Regions from separate parts of the Arthrobacter sp. TJ-254 genome, predicted to be linked through region 1. Evidence: predicted binding sites of a transcription regulator. Region 1 holds the regulator's gene; the other holds the start of a gene.
The links. The regulator LexA, encoded in region 1, represses DNA repair genes until DNA is damaged. The targets are predictions, from matches to a motif close to TCGAACANNTGTTCGA.
Positions count from the first base shown of each region.

Region 1 (12,006 bases):
CCTACAAGTCTAGGAGACGACGGTCAAAGCAGCCGTTTCAGGGCGTCAAGGAACACCGAAGTCTCGGCTTCCGTCCCCGCGGTGACCCTCAGGTGGTTTGGAATGCCCACGTCGCGGATGAGCACCCCCGCCTCCAGGAGCCCCTGCCAGACCCGCCGCGGCTCCGGCAGCCCTCCGAAGAGGACGAAGTTGGCATCCGAGGGAACAGGGGCCAGGCCCATGGCGCCGAGCTCCGAAACGATGCGGTCGCGCTGGCCCTTGATCGCCTCGACGTTCGCCAGGAGGGTCGACGCGTGGGTCAGGGCCGCGTTGGCGGCAGCCTGGGTGATGGCTGAAAGGTGGTAGGGAAGCCGCACCAGGCGCAGGGCGTCGGCGATCTCCGGGGCCGCGGCAAGGTAGCCGAGGCGGGCTCCGGCGAGGGCGAACGCCTTGCTCATGGTGCGCGAGACGATGAGGCGCTCGCGTCCCGGGAGCAGCGTGAGCGCGCTGGGAGTGCCCTCATGGGCGAACTCGGCGTAGGCCTCGTCAACGATGATGATGGCTTTCGCCTCCTCCCCCGCCGCGTAGGCGGCCTCGACGACATCGGGGCCCAGCGCGGTTCCGGTCGGATTGTTCGGCGAGCACAGGAAGACCACATTGGCCCCGGTGGTGCGGACGGCATCGGCCACCTCCTCCGCGCCGATATTGAATGAGGCGTCGCGGTCCGCCGTCACATAGCGGGTGTCGGTGGCGCCGGCGAGCAGGGGATACATCGAGTACGTGGGGGGAAAACCGATCGCTGTGCGTCCGGGCCCGCCGAAGGCCTGGAGGATCTGCTGGAGGATTTCGTTCGACCCGTTCGCGGCCCAGACCTGATCGGGCGTGAGTCCGTGGCCGAGATATGTGGCGAGATTGGCCCGGAGCTCGGAGAACTCGCGGTCCGGGTAGCGGTTGAGTCCCACCGCCGCGCTGCTTACCGCTTCGACTATTGCCGCATGCACATCCATGGGAACGCCGTGGGTGTTCTCGTTGACGTTGAGCAGGATGGGGACGTCGAGCTGCGGGGCCCCGTACGGGTGCAGCCCCACGAGGTTTTCTCGGAGCGGGAGGCGGGACAGGGACTCAAGGCGGTCGGTCACCCTCCGAGTTTAAGGGACGGCCCGGCCGCTGCGGCAATCTGAAACCGTAGGATCGCGGACGGCTGAATCGGACAGGCTGAATTGAAGCGGCGTGGATCGGGCCGGCAGGGTCACCGGGCGACGGGCACCGCGACGGCCTGGCCAGCCTGGACAACCGAGGATCCGAGGTTGTTCAGCTCGACGATGTCCGAAACCACGTCGCGGGGGTCGCGCTCGGGGGCGAATTCGGCGGCCAGCGACCAGAGGGTTTCACCGGGGGCGACGTTGACGCTGACTGTCTCGGTCAATGCTCCGGCGGTCGTTTCGGCTTTAGCCGGGGCGGTGAGGGCCGCGGCGAGGAACACGAGGGCCGCAACGACAAGCACCACGGGCGCGCCGATGAGCAGCAGCCGGCCCCGGCGCGTGAGCCGCAGGGGGCTGTTCAGTTGGGCCGCCCCGCTTCTGGCTGCGGGCCGTCGAGCGGCCGTTCCGGCGAGTGGGACTGTTGTTGCGGTCATGACGTGCACCTCTTCTGGAGTTTCGAATACATCCAACCTGTGCCGAGCTTTTATTAGAACAAGTCTTCTATTTCCGTACTGGTTATTCTTAGCACTTGTCATCGAACTTTGTCGAGACTCGCTCGAATATATGTTTGAAAACACGGTGGTACTGGCCTAGCGTTGAGGTCAGGCGGAGCAGGAATCCGAAGTGGGTGGACCGGGCCCTGTTTCCGCCACGACCCACAAGACCAGACGCCACCGACAAAACAGGTCCATGCGGGCCGGCGGGGGCAGGGCAGGACACGGAAGGACAGGCCAGTGGCACAGCAGAGCACGGCAGGGAGCGGGGCGCCGGGCGCGCCGCAGGCCGGAGCGTCGGCGGAGGCAGCCGGCCCGGTCGCCGATCCGGTGGCCACACCGCTGCGCGGCAGGCCGCGTGGACGCACGGTGCCCAAGGGGCTGAGCCCGCGGCAGATGAAGATCCTCGAGACGATCCAGCGGTCGATCGCTGCGAACGGGTATCCGCCGTCAATGCGCGAAATTGGTGACACCGTGGGGCTCGCCAGCCTTTCGAGCGTCACCCACCAGCTTTCCCAGTTGGAGCGGCTCGGTTATCTGCGGCGCGACCCGAAGCGCCCGCGCGCCATGGAGGTGCTCCTTCCGCTGACCCTGGGCGACCGGCCCGCGGCTGCGGCAGGGCAGCCGGGAGCCGCGGAGCAGGGCCTGCGCACGCTGGAGTTCCCGGCGGCCGTCGACACGGCCCTCGTGCCGCTGGTGGGGCGGATCGCCGCGGGCGGTCCGATCCTGGCTGACCAGGTGGTCGAGGACGTCATGCCGCTGCCGCGCCAGCTCGTGGGGCACGGAGAGCTGTTCATGCTCAGGGTTTCCGGGGACTCGATGATCGACGCCGCAATCTGCGACGGTGACTGGGTTGTGGTCCGCCGGCAGCAGAGCGCCCAGAACGGCGACATTGTTGCGGCGCTGCTCGACGATGAGGCGACGGTGAAGACCTTCCGCCAGCGCGACGGGCACACCTGGCTGCTCCCCCAGAACACCCGGTACGAACCGATCCTTGGCGACCACGCAAGCATCATGGGCAAGGTCGTTTCGGTGATGCGCGCCCTCTAGGCCGGACGCGGGGGCGTTCTGGCTCGCTGCCTGACCGGCCGGGCGAGGCGGCCCGGCCGGCCTGGCGGGCTGGACATTGAGGTTCCCGCCCGCCGGGCTCAGCGCACTCCGGCCGAAAGCCTTTCGAGGATTCCCAGCGCCGTGGGCCGGTCGGTGGTCGACCAGAAGGGCGGCATTGCCGCCCTGAGGAACGACCCGTACCGCGCATTGGCCAGCCGCGAATCGAGGACAGCGACAACGCCCCGGTCTCCGCTGGCACGGATCAGCCGTCCCGCGCCCTGCGCCAGGCGCACAGCGGCGTGGGTCGCCGACACGCTCATGAACCCGTTGCCCCCCGCCCGCGCGACGGCCCGCGTGCGTGCCGTCATCAGCGGATCATCAGGCCGTGGGAACGGGATGCGGTCGATCACCACGAGCCGGCAGGACGAGCCGGGCACGTCCACGCCCTGCCACAGCGACATCGTCCCGAACAGGCAGGTGTCCGGTTCCTCGGAGAACTGCTTCACCAGCGACGACAGGGAGGACTCCCCCTGGCACAGGATTTCGAACCCAAAGCGGGGGCGCAGGGCCTCGGCGGCCTCCTCGGCGGCACGCCTCGAGGAGAACAGCCCGAGCGCTCCCCCGTTTGAGGCCTTCAGCAGGGCCGCGAGCTCTTCCAGCTGGGCCTCCGAGGTGCCGCGTTCGGGTTTTGGGAGGTCCTTGGCCACGTAGAGCACGCCCTGCCGGGGGTAGTCGAACGGGCTGCCGACGTCCACGCCCGTCCAGGAAGGGGCGCCTGTCCCGGTGAGGCCCAGCGATCCCGCCACCGGGCCGAATTCGGAGCCGATCGCAAGGGTGGCCGAGGTGAGGACGACCGTATGGTCGGCAAAGAGCCCCTCACGCAGCCGTGCCGCAACCGACAGCGGAGCCACGTTGAGCGTTGCGGGGGCGCTTTCGTCAACCTGCGCGTACCCCGCGCCGGGGGTGAAGGTGCTGGGCCGCGAGGCCCAGACGACCTCGTTCGCTGCCGCCGCCCCGAGGAGCCGTTCCGACAGTTCGAAGACGACGAGCAGCCGCGAGCGGGCGAGCTGCCTGCCGCCGTCGGCGTCGGCGGCCTCGGACTTCCCGTCCGGCTTGATGTCCGACATCGCCGCACGCGAGGCTTCACGCACCTGGTCAAGCACCTGCTCGAGTTCCTCGGACAGGGGGCCCGGCATCAGCCCCGACTGCAGGCCCGCCGTCGCGGCTTCGAGGGCGCGCCCGGCGGAATCGAGCGGGTCGGTGCGGATCGAGGCGTGGCGCCGGGCCGCCGTGGCGGCGGCACTGACCATCGACGCGGACAGCGCACCGGAGACCGCGCCGGTCACCCTGTCATACAGTTCGTGTGCCTCGTCGATCACCACGACGTCGTAGTCGGGCAGCACCGCGATGCCCTCGAAGGCGCTGATGGCAAGCAGCGCATGGTTGGTGATGACGATGTCGGCCGATGCCGCCTTCTCCCGTGCCTTCTCGCTGAAGCACTCGGCGGCCATCGGACACTTCTGCGCGCCGAGGCACTCCATGCTGCTGACGGAGACCTGCCGCCAGGCGCGGTCGCTCACCCCGGGCACCAGCTCGTCGCGGTCTCCGGTCGCTGTGTCCTCGGCCCACTCGCGCAGCCGCACCACTTCGCGCCCGAGAGCGCTGGCGGGGCCTCCTGGTGCGGCACCGGGTGCCGGATGCGGAGCCGCGGTGTCCTCGCCGAGCGAGAAGAGGGTGTCGCGGGCGTCCTCCTCCGGGAACCCTCCCCCGAGCTTGTGCTTGCACACATAGTTCGCCCGGCCCTTCAGCAGCGCCACATCCACGGGGCGCGGCAGGGAGGGCCCGACCGCCTTCAGCAGGCGGGGCAGGTCGCGCCCGACGATCTGCCCCTGAAGGGCGAGGGTAGCGGTGGAAACCACCGAAGGTTTTTCGCTGTCAAGGGCATGGGCGATCAGGGGAAGCAGATACGCGAGGGACTTTCCGGTGCCGGTTCCGGCCTGGACGAGCAGATGGTCGCCGGTGTCGATGGCGTCGGTGACCCGGCGTGCCATCTCGTGCTGCCCTGCCCGGTTCTCTCCACCCATTGCCGCAACGGCGGCATCGAGCAGCTGCAGTGCCAAGGGCTCCTGCGCGTCACTCATGCCGCAGGTACGGCTCCAGTTCCGCAGCCAGGCCTTCCTTCACCATCACCTCGAGGCGGGTACCCTCTTCCCCATGGTCGAGGGTGAGGATCTCGGCATCCTCATCGTGGAGCCTGCTGATGATTTCACCGTGCTCATACGGAACCATCAGCTCGAGCTTCACGCCCGGCCGCGGGATGGCCGAAGAGATCAGGGCCTTGAGCTCATCGATGCCCTCGCCCGTGCGGGCCGAGACGACGACGTTGCGCGGCTCCCGCTGGCGCAGGCGCTCGACGACGAAGGGATCCGCCGCGTCGGCCTTGTTGAGGACCACGATCTCGGGGATGTTGCGTGCCTCGACATCGGCCAGCACGGCCCGCACCGCCGCGATCTGCCCCTCCGGATCGGGGTGGGACGCGTCCACGACGTGGAGGATCACATCGGAGTCGGCGACCTCCTCGAGCGTCGAGCGGAAGGCCTCAATGAGCTGGGTGGGAAGCGACCGGACGAAACCGACCGTGTCGGCGAGCGTGTAGCCGATGCCGTCGGGGGTCTCCGCCTTGCGCACCGTCGGGTCAAGGGTTGCGAACAGCGCGTTCTCGACGAGCACGCCGGCGTCGGTAAGCCGGTTCAGCAGCGAGGACTTGCCCGCGTTGGTGTACCCGGCGATGGCGACCGAGGGCACCTGGTTGCGCCGCCGGTTCGACCGCTTGGTCTCCCGCGCAGGCTTCATTCCGGCGATTTCACGACGCAGCTTCGCCATCCGGGTGCGGATCTTCCGCCGGTCGAGTTCGATCTTCGTCTCACCGGGGCCGCGGGATCCCATACCCGCGCCGGCGCTTCCGACCTGGCCGCCGGCCTGACGGGACATTGACTCGCCCCAGCCGCGCAGGCGCGGCAGCAGGTATTCGAGCTGGGCCAGTTCGACCTGGGCCTTGCCTTCGCGCGACTTGGCGTGCTGGGCGAAGATGTCGAGGATCAGGGCGGTGCGGTCGATGACCTTGACCTTGACGATGTCTTCGAGGCCGCGGCGCTGCGAGGGCGACAGTTCGCTGTCGACGATGACGGTGTCGGCGCCGGTGGCCGCGACGATCCCCTTGAGCTCCTGGGCCTTTCCGGACCCGAGGAAGGTTCCGGGGTCGGGCTTGAGGCGCCGCTGGACGATGCCGTCGAGCACTTCGGATCCTGCGGTCTCCGCAAGGGCTGCGAGCTCCTGGAGCGAGTTCTCGGCGTCCTGGGCGGTGCCGTCGCTCCACAGCCCGGCAAGAACCACGCGCTCAAGGCGCAGCTGCCGGTACTCGACCTCGGTGACGTCTTCGAGTTCGGTGGAAAGACCGGCGACGCGCCGCAGGGCGTGCCGTTCGGCGAGGTCCTGCTGGTCGCCGTCGAAGCTTGAGTATTCCGCCGCTTCCCCCGAGAGCGCCTGGGCCCGGGAGCGCCAGGTTGTTGCACCGGATTCTGGGTCGGGCTGCTTCAGCGCAGCTGCCGATTTAGAGACGACCGCCTCGTCGTGAGCGAGAATGCGGTCAATGACGGCTTGGATCTCTTCGGGGCCCATGTCGGCTCCGGCGGATCCTCCGTGATTCGTGGTCATAGTCTCCCTTGTAATGGTGTTACTCAATGGTAGTAGCAGGTGCGCGGGCCGTGCAGTAAATTCACTCAGCGCGGAACGCGCCCGTCCGGGGCGCAACCGGCGGGCACTAGGCTTGGAGGTTATGGAATCCCAGCACTATTTCAGCGCCACGCCAGCCGGGCCGGACATCCGGCGCCCGTTGTCTGTGGTCCTCAACGGGGAGCGCCGCGACCTCGTGACCTCGAAGGGGCTGTTCAGCCCCGACGGCATCGACAAGGGCACGGCGATCCTGCTGGGTTCAGTGCCGGCTCCCGGCGGGTCGAGGCTGCTTGATGTCGGCTGCGGGTGGGGTCCGCTGGCGTTGACCCTCGCGCTCCGGGCTCCCGAGGCGCAGGTCTACGCCGTAGACGTCAATGAGCGGGCCATCGCGCTCACCCGGGAGAACGCCGCCCGCCTCGGGCTCGGCAACGTGAATGCCTCGGCCCCCGACGACGTTGACGCCGGCCTGAAGTTCGACACCATCTGGTCAAACCCGCCGATCCGCATTGGCAAACCCGAGCTCCATGCCCTGTTGCTGCGCTGGCTGCCACGGCTCGCCCCGGACGGCGATGCGTGGCTGGTGGTCCAGAAGAACCTCGGCGCCGATTCCCTGCAGCGGTGGCTCGCCGAATCCCTGCCCGAGGGGTTCACCGTCCGGCGGGCCGACACCTCGAAGTCCTTCCGGATCCTCAACGTCCACCGGCCGGGGCGCTGATTCAGGCGTCTCAGGCGTCGAGGAGGGTCCCCTGCGCCACGAGCACGGCGGGTCCGCTGAGCTGGACGTGCTCGCGGCCGTCGGCACCGACCGAGAAGACGACGCCGACCTCGCCGCCGGGCACCCTCACGCTCCAGTGCGTTGGCGAGGCCTCCCCGGCCCAAAAGCGCGTCGCGGCAGCTGCGGCGCAGGCTCCGGTTCCGCAGGACTGCGTCTCCCCCACTCCGCGCTCGTGGACGCGCATCGCCACGCGCCCCACGCCGTCCTCGACAAGCGGTTCGAGAGGCACGACGAATTCGACATTGGTTCCGGCCGGAGGCACCGGCTGGACGGCGGGGGCCTGAGCCAGGTTGGCGGCGGCAAGTTCGTCGAGGCCGGCCAGCGCGACGACCGTGTGCGGGTTCCCCATGCTGATCGACAGGGCGGGCCGCGGCACGTCGAGGCCGTCCGTCTCAACGAGGGCGTCAGTGGCCCGGGCGGCCGCCTGGTCGGGGTTGGCGAACGCCCACGGGCCCATGTCCACCGAGTACCCGTTGCCTGACCGCGAGACGACCTTGACCCCGGCCCGGGTGCCGACGGAGAGCGTCGCCCCGTCCTCGAGGCTGACGGCGCCCTGGTGGATCAGGAAGTGGACGAACACCCGGACGCCGTTGCCGCACATCTCGGAGACGGAGCCGTCGGCGTTGCGGTAGTCCATGAACCACTCGGCCTCGGGCGCGGCTGTCAGGAGCGCCCGGCCCTCCGGAAGCCTGTCGGAGCGGATCGCCCGGATCAGCCCGTCGGCGCCCACCCCGCGGTGGCGGTCGCATACGGCGGCCACGGACTCCTGGGCCAGCTCGAGCGCGCCCTCGGGGTCGAACAGCAGCACGAAGTCGTTCCCCGTGCCGTGGCCCTTCATGAACGACGCCCCCGCCAGCGTCCGGCGCGGGCCCGCCTTACGTTCTTCCACTGGGGTACTCATCCTTCTAGGATAGGGCGCCGGCGCCCCGGACGGCGTCCAGGGCCCGTTCAAGCAGGTCCGGGGCCCGCCAGTCGAGCCACTGCACGCGGGGGTCGCCGCGGAACCAGGTGAGCTGGCGGCGCGCGAATTTCCGGGTGGCGCTGATCGTGTCTTCGACCGCCTCGGTTTCGCTGAGGGTGCCGTCGAGAACCTGCAGGAACTGCCCGTATCCGAGTGCGCGCGAGGCGGTGCGGCCCTCCCGGAGCCCCCGCTCCGAAAGGTTGCGCACCTCCTCCAGCAGCCCGGCGCGGACCATGGCGTGGACCCGTTCACCCAGCCGCTCCCGCAGCTCGGCGCGGTCGACGGCCAGGCCCACCTGCACGGCCGGCTGGTGGTACTCCCGCTTGGGCATGAAGGAGCTGAAGGGGCGCCCGGTCACCTCAAGGACTTCCAGCGCGCGGATCAGCCGGCGGTCGTCGGCGATGCGCGCGGCCGACTCCGGGTCCGCGGCGGCGAGCCTGGACCGAAGCGCCGGGGCGCCGTCACGGGCGAGCTCCCGCTCAAGGCGCTCGCGCACCGGGGGGCTCGTGCCCGGGAATTCGAGGCGGTCGAGGGCGGCCCTCACGTAGAGGCCGGACCCGCCGACGAGGATGGGGATCCGGCCGCGGCCGCGGATCCCGTTGATCGCCTGCCGGGCGTCGTGCTGGTAGTCGGCGACACTTGCCTCGTCGCGGACATCGAGGACGTCGAGGAGGTGGTGCTGCACCCCGCGGCGTTCCCCGACGGGCACCTTCGCGGTGCCGATGTCCATTCCCCGGTAGAACTGGAGGGCGTCGGCATTGACCACCTCGCCGTTCAGTTCCAGGGCGAGGGCGATGGCAAGGTCGGATTTGCCCGAGCCGGTGGGGCCGACGACGGAGACCACGGGAGCCGTGCGGGGCGGTGCCGTCGGCGCGGTGCCGGCCGCCGCGTCCCGGTCAGCCGCCACGTCCCGGTCAGCTGCCACGGCGGGCTCCGGCGCCCTGCCGCCGGGTGTCACCTGGCTCAGCGGACCGGGATCGAGGGCATGCCCAGCGACACCCCTGAGGACTTCCCGGCCGCGCCCTGGACCGGCACGCCGCAGGAGGATGCCTGGGCGCGGTCCCAGGCGGCGCCGGCCCGTGAGCGGCGCACCGAGTATTCGGCGGCGGAGGGGTCGGCCAGGAGGTGGAAGGGCGCGGCGCGCGTCACCGTCACGGTCACCAGGTCGCCGGGCCGCGGCACCTCGCCGCCCTCGGGGACGGTGAAGTGCACGAGCCGCTGGTCCTGGGCGCGCCCGGTGAGGCGGTTCGTTTCGCCGCCCTTGCGACCAGCGTGGGCGGTGACCATCACCTCGACGCGGCGTCCGACCTGGCGGGCGTTCTCCTCCTCGGCGATGCGGTCCTGCAGGGCGGTGAGGCGCTCGTAGCGCTCCTGGACCACGTGCTTGGGCAGCTGGTCGGGCAGGTCCGCCGCGGGTGTGCCCGGGCGCCGGGAGTACTGGAAGGTGAACGCTGTGGCGAATCGGGCCTTTTCGACGACGTCGAGCGTGGCCTGGAAGTCCTCCTCGGTTTCACCGGGGAAGCCGACGATGATGTCGGTGGAGATGGCCGCCGTGGGCATCTTCTCGCGTACCCGGTCGAGGATGCCGAGGAACTTCGCGGAGCGGTAGGAGCGGCGCATCGCCTTGAGCACGCGGTCGGACCCTGACTGCAGGGGCATGTGAAGCTGGGGCATCACGTTCGGGGTTTCGGCCATTGCGTCGATGACGTCGTCGGTGAACGCGGCCGGATGCGGACTGGTGAAGCGCACCCGTTCGAGGCCTTCGATGCTTCCGCAGGCGCGCAGCAGCTTGGCGAAAGCGCCGCGGTCGCCGAACTCGACCCCGTACGAGTTGACGTTCTGTCCCAGCAGGGTGACCTCGATCGCCCCGTCGGCGACGAGCGCCTCGACCTCGGCGAGGATCTCCCCGGGACGGCGGTCGCGTTCCTTGCCGCGCAGGGACGGCACGATGCAGAACGTGCAGGTGTTGTTGCAGCCGACGGAAATCGAAACCCATCCGGCGTAGACGGAGTCGCGTTTGGTGGGCAGCGTGGAGGGGAAGACGTCGAGGGATTCGAGAATCTCGAGCTGCGCTTCGTGGTTGTGCCGGGCCCGTTCAAGCAGCGCCGGCAGCGCCCCGATGTTGTGGGTGCCGAACACGGCGTCGACCCAGGGCGCCTTGCGCAGGATCGTCTCCCGGTCCTTCTGCGCCAGGCAGCCGCCGACGGCGATCTGCATGCCCGGCCGGGATTCCTTGACCGGGGCGAGCATTCCGAGGTTCCCGTACAGCTTGTTGTCGGCATTCTCGCGCACGGCGCAGGTGTTGAAAACCACGACGTCGGCCTGCTCGCCCTGGGCGGCAACATAGCCCGCGTCTTCGAGCAGCCCGGAGATCCGTTCGGAGTCGTGGACGTTCATCTGGCATCCGAAGGTGCGCACCTCGTAGGTGCGCCGGGGGCTGGGCGCGCCCTGGCGTGGCACGGCGGACGAGGACAGCTCAGGCAGCGGCGCGGGGGCAGTGATACTCACCGGTTAAGCGTAAGGCTGCCGCCGCGCCGGGCAACAATCCCGGCGGCGGCTTCGACCCGCCGGTAACGGGCGCGGGCGTGGGCGGCGGGAATGGCCTACACGCCGGACAGGCCGGAATCGCCGCTCCCGGCGTCGCCGCAGTCGGGGTCGTCGAGGGCGTCCTTGACGAGAGAGAACGCCATGCCGGGGTTGTAGCCCTTCCGGGCGAGCATCCCGACGAGGCGCCGGATCTCCTTGTCGCGCACCTGCCGGTCCGAGAGGTCGGCGCCGGTGCGCAGCTTCCGCCGGATGAGCTGGCGGGCGGCGGCGCGCTCGTCGTCGTCGCTCACCTGGGCCAGGGCCGCTTCGGCAAGCTCGCCGCCAACCCCCTTGTCGGCGAGCTCCCGCTTGAGCACCGACCGGGCCAGCGAGCGGGTGCCCGCGCGGCTGCGGACCCACATCTGGGCGAATTCCGCGTCGTCGATGAGCTGGACCTCTTCGAAGCGGTCGAGGACCGCCGCGGCGACGTCCGCCGGCACATCGCGCTGCGCGAGTTTCTCCGCGAGCTGGTGCCGGCTCTTCGGCGCCATGGCGAGCTGCCGCAGCACGATCGACCGGGCGAGGGCGTACGGGTCGTCGGGCGCCCCGCCGTCCCCGCCCGGCTGCCGTCGGGCCATGAGGCTATTCCCCTCCGACGGCCTTCAGCTTGGGCCCGTCCTGGACTTCCTCGGGCTGGACTCCGATGCCGAGCTTGGTGCGGATCTTCTGCTCGAGCTCGTCGGCCAGGTCGGGGTTGTCGATTAGGAACTTCCTCGCGTTTTCCTTGCCCTGACCCAGCTGGTCGCCGTCGTAGGTGAACCAGGCTCCCGACTTCTTGACGAGCCCGTTTTCCACGCCGACGTCGATCAGCCCGCCCTCGCGGGAAATGCCGTGGCCGTAGAGGATGTCGAACTCGGCCTGCTTGAAGGGCGGAGCCATCTTGTTCTTGACGATCTTGGCCCGGGTGCGGTTGCCGACCGGGTTGACGCCCTCCTTGAGGGTTTCGATCCGGCGGACGTCGATACGGACTGAGGCATAGAACTTCAGCGCCTTGCCACCGGTCGTTGTCTCGGGACTGCCGAAGAAAACACCGATCTTTTCGCGAAGCTGGTTGATGAAGATGGCGGTGGTCTTGGTCTGGCTGAGCCGGCCGGTGATCTTACGGAGCGCCTGGCTCATCAGCCGGGCCTGCAGGCCAACGTGGCTGTCGCCCATTTCGCCTTCGATTTCGGCACGGGGAACCAGCGCTGCAACGGAGTCGATGACAACGATGTCGATGGAGCCCGA
Region 1 is NZ_JBZCNF010000006.1:44,508-56,513, forward strand. Features, by position in the region: gene AC4D14_RS16505 (histidinol-phosphate transaminase) at 24-1,118, opposite strand; gene AC4D14_RS16510 (LysM peptidoglycan-binding domain-containing protein) at 1,229-1,615, opposite strand; gene lexA (transcriptional repressor LexA) at 2,006-2,725, shown strand; gene AC4D14_RS16520 (ATP-dependent DNA helicase) at 2,824-4,866, opposite strand; gene hflX (GTPase HflX) at 4,859-6,439, opposite strand; gene AC4D14_RS16530 (class I SAM-dependent methyltransferase) at 6,561-7,172, shown strand; gene dapF (diaminopimelate epimerase) at 7,183-8,133, opposite strand; gene miaA (tRNA (adenosine(37)-N6)-dimethylallyltransferase MiaA) at 8,138-9,100, opposite strand; gene miaB (tRNA (N6-isopentenyl adenosine(37)-C2)-methylthiotransferase MiaB) at 9,157-10,701, opposite strand; gene AC4D14_RS16550 (regulatory protein RecX) at 10,797-11,357, opposite strand; gene recA (recombinase RecA) at 11,362-12,006, opposite strand, start outside.

Region 2 (12,006 bases), on a different contig from region 1:
GCAACGGACATCTTCCAGGTCCGGAAGTAGAGCGCCATGAGGACCGCCGCGAGAAGGACGAACACAATGAGCCCGATGAGAGCCTGCCGGCTGACGTCCTCGCCCCAGGTGGGACCGACGTAGCTCGAGGTGACCTGCTCCTCGCTGACGCCGTAGGCGGTGGTGAGGTTGTCGCGCACGCTCAGCGTCTGATCGTCGGTGAGGCGCTCGGTCTGGATGCGCATCGTTGCCGGGGCGATGTTGGTGACCCGCGGCACCACGTCGGCGACGACGTCGGTGACCGCGCGCTCCCCGGCGGCGACGTCGGTGTTCTCGGTGGCCGACACGGTGAATTCGGATCCGCCGCGGAAGTCGATGCCCAGGTTGAAGCCGCCCTTGACCACCGGGACGATCAGCGAGAGCAGCACGGCGGCGGCGGAGATGATGAACCAGAGCCTGCGCTTTGCGACGAACGGGTAGGACCGTTTGCCCGAGTAGAGCTCGTTGCCGAAGTTGGCGAAGCTGCTGCCGTTCATCGGTTCTCTTCTTTCTCTTCGCCGCGGCCGCGACCGGCCAGGGCTTTCTGCTGCTCGGCGATGCGCCGTTCGGCGATGGTCATCCGGCGTTCGGCCTCGCCGGCGGCGGCGCGGTTGCGCGCGCTCACAGGGGCGGCAGGCTTGTCGGCCGGATCACGGAACCTGCCCGCGCCGCGGTAGAGCGGGGTGACGCCGAGCCGCTCCGGGTCGAGTCCGGACCACCGGTGGCCCTCGCCGAAGAACCGGGTGCGTGCAAGGAGGCGCAGGACCGGATGGGTGAACAGGAAGACGACGATGAGGTCGGCGATCGCGGTCAGGCCCAGGGTGAAGGCGAAGCCGCGCACGTTGCCCACTGCCACGAAGTAGAGCACAAGGGCGGCAAGGAGGTTTACGGCCTTGGAGGCGAGCACCGTGCGCTTGGCCCGGCGCCAGCCGTTCTCGACGGCGGAGATCATGCCGCGTCCGTCGCGGAGTTCGTCGCGGATGCGTTCGAAGTAGACGATGAACGAGTCGGCGGTCTGGCCGATGGCAACGATGAGGCCCGCCACGCCGGCCAGGGAGAGCCGGTAGTTCTCGGTCCAGCCGAGGATGGCGATGGCGAGGTAGGTCAGCACGCCGGCCACGACGAGCGAGGCGATGGTCACCAGGCCGAGCATGCGGTACTGGAACATCGAGTAGAGGGCAACGAGGGCAAGGCCGATCACGCCGGCGATGAGGCCGAGGCGGAGCTGGTCCGCTCCAAGGGTTGCGGAGATCTGCTGCTCGCTCTGGATCTCGAAGCTGATCGGCAGGGCGCCGTACTTCAGCTGCTCGGCCAGGGCCGCGGCGGATTCCTCGGTGAAGCTGCCGCTGATGCTCGGGTTTCCGTCGGGGATGACGGCATTCGTCGTCGGCGCGGAGATGATCCGCCCGTCAAGGACGATCGCGAACTGGTTGCGGGGATCGCCCCGGCCGATCGAGAAAAGGCGTTCGGTGACTTCGCGGAAGGTCTTTGCGCCCTCGTCGTTGAAGTCGATGTTGACGACCCAGCTGTTCAGGGCCTGGCCCTGGCTCCCGCGCTGGAGGCCGTGGCTGGCCGTGTCGATCTGGGTTCCGGGGACCTCCACCGGGCCGAGGATGTACTTGCCCTGGGTGTCGGGTTCACACGCGACCATCGGCTGGTCCGCCGGGGCGTTCTCCTCTTTGGGCTCGAGCGCCGCGGGGTCCGTGCAGTCGAGGGCTTCGAACTGCTTGAACACCTCGGGCGTGATCCAGTTCGGGTCGCTCGCGTTGGTCGGCTCGGCGGTCGGCTTGGGCAGCTCATCCTCGGGGGTGGGCGTCTCGGCCGCGGGCGCCTGCCCGGGGCCGCCGAACAGCACGGGGCGGAACTCCATCTGCGCGGAGGCCTGGATAAGCTCGCGCGTTTTCGCGTCGGGAATCCCGGGGAGGGAAACGATCACGTTCTGCCCGGACTGGGTGTTGATTTCGGCTTCGGCGACGCCGCTGCCGTCGACGCGCTGCCGGATGATCTCGACGGCCTGCTCAAGCTGCTCGTCGGTGATCTCGGTTCCGCCGTCGGAGAGCTTCGGCGACAGGATCATCTGGGTGCCGCCCTCGAGGTCCAGGGCGAGCTTCGGAGCCCAGCTCGCGGAACTCCAGATGGATCCTGCTCCCAGCAGAACTGAAAGGAGGGCTATAAGTACGCCCAGCCAGACGAGTGTCCGTTTGGCTGCCGTGCCCGGGCCGGTACGTGGCATTGGGGATTGTCCTTTGGAATGTGGCGTTTGCGCGCCGTGCCGATCCGTTCCGGCCGCCGGCACGAGGCAGCGGCCGGGAAGGGAATGCTAGTTGTCTTTGTTCCTGTTGTTTTCGCGGTTCAGCCGCTCCACGGTTTCCTCGGGGGTCTCAACCCGCGTGGACTCAAGGGGGTCGCTCTCGGCCGCTGTGGCTCCGGCGCGCCCGGGGGCGTCAACGTCGGCGTCGTCGATGTCTGCGGCCTTCGGCTCCTGGTGCACGACCTTGCTCAGGGCCTGGGTGTGGACCGTTGCTGTGTTGCCCGGGGAGAGTTCGATGACCGCCTTGTTGTTCTCCTGGTCAATCGAGACGATCGTCCCGAACAGGCCGAACTGGGTCATGACCTCGGCACCCGGTTCCATCTGGGTGCGCATCTCCGTTGCCTGCTGCTTGACCTTGCGCTGCTTGCGGAACATCGTGAAAATCAGGAACGCCAGCGCGAGCGGGAGCAGGATGGAGAAAATGTCGAAAGGCTGTTCTTGGGCGGCATTGCCGGCGGTAGCTACTACGTTTGCGAACACAGAGAAGTTCCGTTCCTATCACTCGGGTCGGCGTAAGCGCGCGTAATGAACCGGCGCACACCGCGTATTCTCCCAGTGTAAAGGGAAACACCTCCGGTGAAGCACGGCTCAGCTTCCCGGCCAGTCCCCTGCGGCGAGATCCTCCGCTTCTCCGTCCTCGGGCAGGACGGAGAACAGGTCTTCGGGCATCGCCGCCGCAACGGAGGCCGGCATGGCGAGCCCGAGGTGGCCCCAGGCGGAGGCGGTGGCGATCCTGCCGCGGGGTGTCCTCCCCAGCATCCCCTCACGGACCAGGTACGGTTCGGCAACCGTCTCGACGGTCTCCGGCTCTTCGCCCACGGCGATCGCGAGGGTGGAAAGCCCCACCGGTCCGCCGTTGAACTTGGTGATCAGGGCGGTGAGGACGGCGCGGTCGAGCCGATCAAGGCCCTTTTCGTCGACCTCGTACATGTCGAGGGCCGCACCCGCGCTCCCCGCGTCGATGAGGTCGGTGCCGTGCACCAGGGCCCAGTCCCGCACCCGCCGCAGCAGGCGGTTGGCGATACGCGGGGTTCCCCGGGACCGCCCGGCGATCTCGGCGAAGGCCGCCGAGTTGACCTTCATGTCCATGAGCATTGCGGAACGGCGCAGCACAAGTTCAAGCTCGTCGGTCGAATAGAACTCGAGGTGCCCGGTGAACCCGAAGCGGTCGCGCAGCGGCCCGGGCAGCAGGCCGGCGCGGGTGGTTGCTCCAACGAGTGTGAACGGAGGAAGGTCGAGCGGGATGGCGGTCGCGCCCGGGCCCTTGCCGACGACGATGTCGACGCGGAAGTCCTCCATGGCCATGTAGAGCATTTCCTCGGCGGGCCGGGACATGCGGTGGATCTCGTCGAGGAAGAGGACTTCGCCCTCCGTGAGCGAGGAAAGGATCGCGGCGAGGTCGCCTGCGTGCTGGATCGCCGGGCCCGAGGAGATCCGCAGAGGTGCGTTCATCTCGGCGGCGATGATCATCGCCAGGGTGGTCTTGCCCAGGCCCGGGGGGCCGGAGAGCAGGACGTGGTCAGCGCTGCGCCCGCGCATCCGGGACGCTTCGAGGACGAGGGACAGCTGACGGCGTACGCGTTTCTGGCCGACGAAGTCGTCGAGGTTCTTGGGCCGGAGCGCCGCCTCGACCGCCCGGTCCTCGGGATCGGAACCGGCGGCGACAAGCGGCGCTTCATCGGGGTGTTTGGAGGGGCTCATCAGAGGCTCTTCGTCCGGACCGAACTCCGGGCGCCGTCCTGGCCGAGCCGGCGGAGGGTGAGTTTGAGGATCTGGCCGACGTCGCCGGTGGCGGCGACCTCCGGAGCATCGGCGATTGCCGCGTCGATGGCGGAGCCGGCGTCCTTCTCCGACCAGCCAAGGCCCATCATTGCTGTGAGCACCTGCCCCTGCCAGGTGTTCTTGGGAACGCCCGGCGCCTCAAGCGGCACGAGCTTGCCCGCGAGTTCGAGCACGATCCGGCGGGCACCCTTGGGGCCGATGCCGGGAACCTTGCTGAACGCCTTGTCGTTCCCGGAGGAGGCGGCGATGCGGATGGCCTCGGGTGCGTGGACGGCAAGCACGGCGAGGGCGAGCCGAGGGCCGACACCGCTGATCGCGAGCAGGGTGTCGAACACTTCCCGCTGTTCGGCGTCCTCGAAACCGAACAGGGTCATCGAGTCCTCCCGCACGACCATCGTGGTGAAGACCTGCGCCTGGCTGCCGACCCTCAGTGTCGCCAGCGTCTGCGGGGTGGCCTGGACCTGCATGCCAAAACCGTTGACGTCGAGCACTGCCGACTGCAGGCCGACGTGGGCGACGGTGCCGCGGAGGGAACTGATCATTTCAGGGGGCTCCAAGGAAGGTGGGGTAGGGACGGCCCGAACCAGCGTCCGAACATACTTTCTATTACGTTACCTTCAACCGGGGCGCTCCGCCCGGCGCCACACCGGTGCGGAGTGCTTCCGGGCGCGGGCTCGAGAGGCCTAGCGGCTGCGGCGGGCGCGAGCCTCGGCCTCGGCCCACAGCCGCTGTGCCGGGGTGGCGGCTCCCGCTCCGGCTGCGGCGCCCGCGGCCTGCAGTCCGACTCCCCTGCGCCAGGCGTGGGTGATGGCGAGGGCAAGCGCGTCGGCGGCGTCGGCCGGCCTCGGCGGGGCGTCGAGCCGAAGGATCTTCGTGACCATCTTGGTCACCGCCACCTTGTCGGACTGGCCGTTGCCGGTGACGGCCGCCTTGACCTCGGTCGGGGTGTGAAGGGCAACCGGGATGCCCCGGCGGGCCGCCGCGGCGATGACGACGCCCGACGCCTGGGCCGTGCCCATGACGGTGCTGACATTGAGCTGGCTGAACACCCGCTCGACGGCGAGCACCGCCGGCTTGTGCAGGTCGAGCCACTCATCGACCGCCTCGGCGATCACCAGCAGCCGCTGGTCGAGGCTGCGCCCGGCCTCTGTTCCCACGACCCCGACGGCGACGAGCGTCGAGTGCCGGTTCGGTTCCACATCGACGACGGCGAGACCGCACCGGGTGAGCCCCGGGTCGACGCCCATCACCCTGAAGCTCATGGTGTCCCGGCTCCCGGAGCCCGCCCGCCGGTGCTAATCGTCGCTCTCGAGTTCCGCGAGAACCTCTTCGGAGAGGTCCGCGTTCGAGTAGACGTTCTGCACGTCATCGAGGTCTTCGAGCGCATCGACGAGCTTCAGGAACTTCCGCGCGCCGTCGACGTCGAGCTGCACCTGCATCGAGGGGACGAACTCGGCCTCGTCGGTGTCGTACTCGATGCCGTTCTCCTCGAGGGCGGCGACCACGGCCCGCAGGTCCTGCGGCTCGGAGATGACCTCGAACGTCTCAGCGCCCTCCTTGACCTCCTCTGCGCCGGCGTCGAGCACGGCCATCAGGATGTCGTCCTCCGACAACCCGTTCTTGGGCAGTGTCACAACCCCCTTGCGGGTGAACAGGTAGGAAACCGAACCGGGGTCGGCCACGCTGCCGCCGTTGCGGGTGATGCCAAGGCGCACCTCGGAAGCAGCACGGTTCTTGTTGTCGGTAAGGCACTCGATGAGCAGGGCCGAGCCCTGCGGCCCCCGGGCCTCGTACATGATCGTCTGGTACTCGACGGCGTCGCCGAGCAGCCCGGCGCCGCGCTTTACGGCGCGGTTGATGTTGTCGATGGGGACGGAGGTCTTCTTCGCCTTGGACACCGCCAGCTCAAGACCCGGGTTGCCCGCGAGGTCCGCGCCGCCGGCCCGTGCCGCCACTTCGATGTTCTTGATCAGCTTCGCGAAGGACTTCGCGCGCTTGGCATCGATCGCGGCCTTCTTATGTTTGGTTGTTGCCCACTTAGAGTGCCCCGACATGCTTACGCTTCTCCTCTGATCATTCGAATAAACAACTGATGGACCCGCTGCTCGCCGGTGACTTCCGGATGGAAACTGGTGGCCAACAGGTTGCCTGACCGCACTGCGACAATTCTAGCGACCGCTTCGGACCGTGCGGCGTCGGCCTCGTGCGAGTGGTGCGGCTGCGGGGTCTCCCCCGCCGGGACCTGCGCCAGGACCTGAACCGATTCCCCGACGCTCTCCACCCAGGGCGCCCGGATGAACACGGCGCGCACCGGATCCGCGCCACGGGCACCGCCCGTTTCCTGTAGCCCGGCGAAGTCGAGGTCCGTTTCGAAGGATTCGCGCTGACGGCCGAACGCGTTGCGGCGCACCACCATGTCGAGGCCGCCGAAGGTCTGCTGCGGGTTGCCCTGGCGGTCCGTCGACGGGTCGGCGATCACATTGGCGAGCATGATCATCCCCGCGCAGGAGCCGTAAGCGGGAAGCCCGCCGCCGATCATGTCCTTCAGCGGGCCGGCGAGGTCGAACGACCGCGTCAGCTTGTCGATCGTCGTTGACTCCCCGCCCGGGATGATCAGCCCGTCGATGCCCTTCAGTTCCCCGGGGCGCCGAACACCCGTCGCGGTGCCGCCGAGCGCTTCGATGGTGCGGATGTGCTCGCGGACGTCGCCCTGGACCGCCAGAACGCCGATGCGCACGCCGGAGGTTGAAGAAGGAATCGATGAGGCCATTGGTCAATTCTAGGTTGGACGCCGTGCGATTCCTGAATCCGGGCCGGCGGCCGGTCCTCCCGCCGTTGCGCTAGGTTTAACAGCATGAATCCCCTCAGCGTGCTCGTTGGAAAAGCTGTGCGCCGCGCGTCTCGGCTGCGCGGCGGCGGCTCCGCCCTGCCCGGTCTCGTGGTGGAGCGCATCGACCCGGGCTTCATGGGCCGGGCCCTGTCCTCCCTTGAGCACGGAGTCGTCGTCGTCAGCGGCACGAACGGCAAGACGACCACCACCAAGATGGTCGTGGAACTGCTCGAAGGCCAGGGCCTGAAGGTGTTCACGAACCGCACCGGCAGCAACTTCACCCGCGGTGTCGCTGCGGCCCTGCTGGGCGAGGTGGACTGGCGCGGACGGCTCCGGGCCGATATCGCCGTGCTTGAACTGGACGAGGCCCACGCCGTGCACTTCGTGAACCGCGTGGCGCCCCGGCACTCGCTGCTCCTCAACGTCCTGCGTGACCAGCTCGACCGGTTCGGGGAAATCGACGCGACGACCCGGCTCCTCGAGCAGATCGCCGCGAAGACCACCGGCACCGTCATCCTCAACCGTGAGGATCCGCGGGTGGCGGGCATCGCCCAGACAGTCCGCGGCGCACACGTTGTCTACTTCGGGCTCGATTCCTCGCTGCGGAGCACCTTCCCCAACGACGACGAACTGCGCGGCGCCGCAGGGATCCCCCAGCCCTCCCACCTGCCGGCGGAAGTGGTGCTCGAGAAGGTGGACGGGAATTCGGCGGTCTTCTCGATCGCCGGGGAGTCAGTCGGGACCGACCTGCTGCTCCGCGGCGTCTACAACGTCTTCAATGCGGCTGCCGCCCTCACCGCGGCACGCGTGGTCCTCGGCGACGCGGTCGACCGCGAAGCCCTGCTCGCCTCACTGGCCGCCGTCCAGCCGGCCTTCGGCCGCGGCGAAAGCCTCACCGTCGAGGGCCAGCCCCTGGAACTGGTGCTCGTGAAGAACCCCAGCGGCTTCCGGCTGGGCCTGAAGTCCTTCGACCCGCAGGGCTGCTCCACAATGATCGCGATCAACGACAACTACGCCGACGGGCGGGACATGTCCTGGCTGTGGGACGTCGACTTCGATTCCCTGCGCGCCGGCGGCGTCGACATGGTCTCCGGGGTGCGCGCCTACGACATGGCGCTGCGGCTCAAGTACGACGACGTCGCGGTGGGCGGCGTCGACGTGGACCTCCAGTCGGCGCTGCGGGGCTTCCTCAAAGCCGGCTCCGGCCAACCGAAACGCATCTTCTGCACCTACACGGCCATGCTGGCGATCCGCCGCGAACTTTCGAAAATCACGACCGTCGAGGTGGTTTCCTGATGTCCAAGGGCACAATCAGCATCGTTCAGCTCTACCCGCGCGAAATGAACATCTACGGCGACTGGGGGAACGTCCTGGCGCTCAAGCAGCGCCTCGCCTGGAACGGCTACGACGCCGTGATCTCCGAACACAACGCCGGCGATGACTTCCCGGAGGACGCCGATCTGATCGTCGGTGGCGGCGGCCAGGACAGCGGCCAGCTGGTCATCCAGCAGGACCTCCAGGCGATCGCGCCGCGGCTGCGTGCCCTCGCCGACCACGGCCAGCCGATGCTCCTGATCTGCGGCATGTACCAGCTGTTCGGCAAGTTCTTCCGCACCGTCGACGGCACCGTCATTCCCGGCATCGGCGTGCTCGATCTCGAGACCCGCGGGGGCGAACAGCGCCTGATCGGCAACGTCGTTGCCACGAGCCCGGAATTCGGCGAGATCCATGGCTACGAAAACCACAGCGGGCAGACCTTCCTCGGCACGGGCGTCGCCCCGCTTGCGACGGTGACCAAGGGTGAAGGAAACAACGCCGAGGACAACCATGAGGGCGCCCGCTACAACAACGTCGTCGCCAGCTACCTCCACGGCTCGCTGCTTCCGAAGAACCCGGCGATCGCCGATTTCCTCATCCGCACGGCCGTTGAACGGAAGTACGGCTCCTTCGAACCCGGCGAGGTCGACGACAGCGTAGCGGAACTCGCCCGCCGGCATGCCGCCGCCCGGCCGAGGTGACCCGCCGGCACCGGCCGTGCCGCATCCTTCGGTCCTCCTGATGCGCTCGCCCGCCCCGGCGTGCAAAAGTTGATCCCTATGAGCAACCCTTTCCTTGAGCCGAGCACGCTTCCGTACCAGCTCCCCGATTTCGGCAGCATCCGCGACGAGCACTACCTGCCTGCGTTCGAGGCCGGGTTCGCCGAGCACCTCGCCGAGATCGACGCAATCGTGGACTCCGGCGGGCCCGCGGACTTCACGAACACCGTCGAAGCCCTTGAACGGGCAGGCAGCACCCTGCGTCGGGTGGCAGAAGCGTTCTACAACCGCACGGGGTCCGACTCGACGGAGTCCATCCAGGAGATTGAAAAGCTCGTGGGGCCGCGCGTCGCCGGCCACGAGGACGACATCTACCTGAACCGCCGGCTCTTCGAGCGGCTTTCGCAGGTACCGACGGAAAACCTCGACGCCGAGGCGGTCCGGCTCGTTGACGAATACCGCAGGCGGTTCGTCCGGGCGGGCGCGGAACTCGACGACGCCGCGCAGGAACGGCTGCGGGACCTGAACTCCCAGCTGTCGGAGCTCGGCACCGAGTTTCAGCAGCGGCTGCTGCGCGACACCAACGACGCCGCCGTGCTGCTCACCAGCGCGGAGGAACTCGACGGCCTCTCCCCCGAAGGCATTGCCGCGGTGGCCGGTGCCGCCGAAGCGGCGGGGCACCCCGGCAAGTACCTCCTGGGCCTGATCCTCCCCACCGCCCAGCCCGCCCTCGAACTGCTGGCCAACCGCGACGTACGCCGCCGGCTCCACGAAGCCTCGGTGACCCGGGGATTCCGCGGCAACGAGAACAACACGCTTGGGCTGGCCGCGCGTATGGCCACGCTGCGCGCCGAACGTGCCTCCCTCCTCGGATTCGCCAACTTCGCCGAAGCGGCGACCGACGACCAGACCGCGCCCTCGCTCGACGCAATCCGCACGCGGCTGCGCGAGCTCACCGCCCCGGCAGTGCGCAACGCACGGGCGGAGGCCGCCGAACTGGAGAAGGCGGCAGGGCATCCGATCGAACCCTGGGACTGGGCCTACTACGCGGCGAAGGTGCGCCAGGCCACGTTCGACGTCGACCTCGCTTCCCTGCGCCCCTACTTTGAGCTGGAGCGCGTCCTTTCCGACGGGATTTTCTTCGCCGCCAACCGGCTCTACGGGCTCACCTTCACCGAACGCAGCGACCTGCGCGGCTACCACCCGGAGGTGCGGGTGTGGGAGGTGTTCGAGGCGGACGGCAGCGAGCTCGGACTGTTCCTCGGTGACTACTACACGCGCGACACAAAGAACGGTGGCGCGTGGATGAACTCCTTCGTTGAACAGTCAGCGCTTCAGGGAACGCGCGCGGTGGTGGTGAACAACCTGAACATTCCCAAGCCGGCCCCCGGCGAGCCGACCCTGCTCACCTACGACGAAGTGGTGACCGCCTTCCACGAGTTCGGCCATGCGCTTCACGGACTCCTCTCCAACGTCACCTACCCCTCGCTGTCCGGGACCAACGTGCCCAGGGACTTCGTCGAATACCCCTCGCAGGTCAACGAGATGTGGATGCTCTGGCCGGAGGTCGTCGCAAACTATGCCCGCCATCATGCGACCGGCGAGGAACTGCCGCAGGAAGTGACCGCCCGGCTGAAAGCTGCCCGGACCTGGGGTGAGGGCTTCGCGACTACCGAGTACCTTGGTGCGGCCCTGCTTGACCTCGCCTGGCACAGCCTCGAGGCGGGGACGGAAATCACGGACCCGGAGGCCTTCGAGCGGGAGGCCCTGGAGACGGCCGGACTCGACTTCGCCCTGGTTCCGCCGCGGTACCGCACGGGGTACTTCCGGCACATCTTCGCCGGAGGGTATGCTGCCGGCTACTACGCGTACATCTGGAGCGAGGTGCTCGACGCCGACACGGTCGAGTGGTTCAAATCCTCGGGAGGGCTCACCCGCGCAAACGGGGATTATTTCCGGCGTGAACTCCTCTCCAGGGGCAACAGCCTCGATCCGCTTGAGGCGTTCCGCAACTTCCGCGGGCGCGACGCCGAGATCGGGCCGCTGTTGAAGCGGCGCGGGCTGGACTAGCACCCGATGGTCACGATAGCCCAGTGCCAGCACCTGCAGAGCGCCTGGTTCGCCGCGCTTGCCACAGCGACCGGCGGGAGGACCTTTTCCACCCACGGATGCTCCTGGGCATGGCTTCCCGCCCGGCGTGAACTGATGCTCCTGTTTCCCCAGGAGATCTCACCGGCAGGCATTCGGCCGGCTCTGGCGGAGGGGTCGCGCCTCGGGGCAAAGACGGTCGGGGTCTGGCTTAACGGCGCAGTGAAAAGCACAAGCCTGTCGGGAATGGGTTTCGACCCAGGGTGGCAGCCGTCATGGATGGCCGCTCCGGTGGGCCTCCCGGCGGGGTACGACGACGCCGCCGCCTCGCTCTCCACCGAGGTTCCGGACTACCGGGGGCCGCTGGCGCGGGAACTGAGGGTGGTGCGTTCCCAGCCCCGGCAGGCGTGGCACGCGGAGGCTCGGGTTGAGGGAAACCTCGTGGGGGCCGCGTATTCGTTCTACCCTTCGGGAGTTGTGGGGCTGCGCGGTCTGGGCGGCATCTTTTCCGTCGAGGTGCTGCCGCCGTACCGGCGCCGGGGGCTCGGCACGGCACTGGTCAGCCGGGCGGCGAAGGCCGCCGCGGCCTCCGGTGCCCAGCACCTTGCGGTGAATGCCGCACCGCAGGGGGCGGAGTTCTTCCAGGCCCGGGGGTTCAACCTCGTGGGGCGCGGCAAGACGTTTTGGATGGGTCTCTGAGGACGGCTGCGGGCCCGGCCTCCCCGAGGGGAAGCCGGGCCCGCATACCGCCGCAGGTCCGCTTAGGAGCGGGTCAGGCCGGCCTGGTGCTCGATGCCTGCCTGGTCGACCTTGCGGTGGAAGTGCATCCCCGCCTTGCCGCCGAGGACTGCACCAACGAGGGGAACCAGCACGGCAATGACGAGGGCAATGATTCCGCCCGTGGTCAGTGCCCCCTCATTGATGGGAATGCGGGGGAACCC
Region 2 is NZ_JBZCNF010000005.1:70,792-82,797, forward strand. Features, by position in the region: gene secF (protein translocase subunit SecF) at 1-515, opposite strand, end outside; gene secD (protein translocase subunit SecD) at 512-2,251, opposite strand; gene yajC (preprotein translocase subunit YajC) at 2,339-2,809, opposite strand; gene ruvB (Holliday junction branch migration DNA helicase RuvB) at 2,918-4,030, opposite strand; gene ruvA (Holliday junction branch migration protein RuvA) at 4,030-4,653, opposite strand; gene ruvC (crossover junction endodeoxyribonuclease RuvC) at 4,795-5,373, opposite strand; gene AC4D14_RS14595 (YebC/PmpR family DNA-binding transcriptional regulator) at 5,407-6,165, opposite strand; gene pdxT (pyridoxal 5'-phosphate synthase glutaminase subunit PdxT) at 6,168-6,881, opposite strand; gene AC4D14_RS14605 (Mur ligase family protein) at 6,966-8,237, shown strand; gene AC4D14_RS14610 (type 1 glutamine amidotransferase) at 8,237-8,959, shown strand; gene AC4D14_RS14615 (M3 family metallopeptidase) at 9,038-11,047, shown strand; gene AC4D14_RS14620 (GNAT family N-acetyltransferase) at 11,054-11,764, shown strand; gene AC4D14_RS14625 (hypothetical protein) at 11,827-12,006, opposite strand, start outside.
Region 2: a site for LexA is predicted at 4,702-4,717, ahead of ruvA (Holliday junction branch migration protein RuvA). Genes of this name have one in related genera too.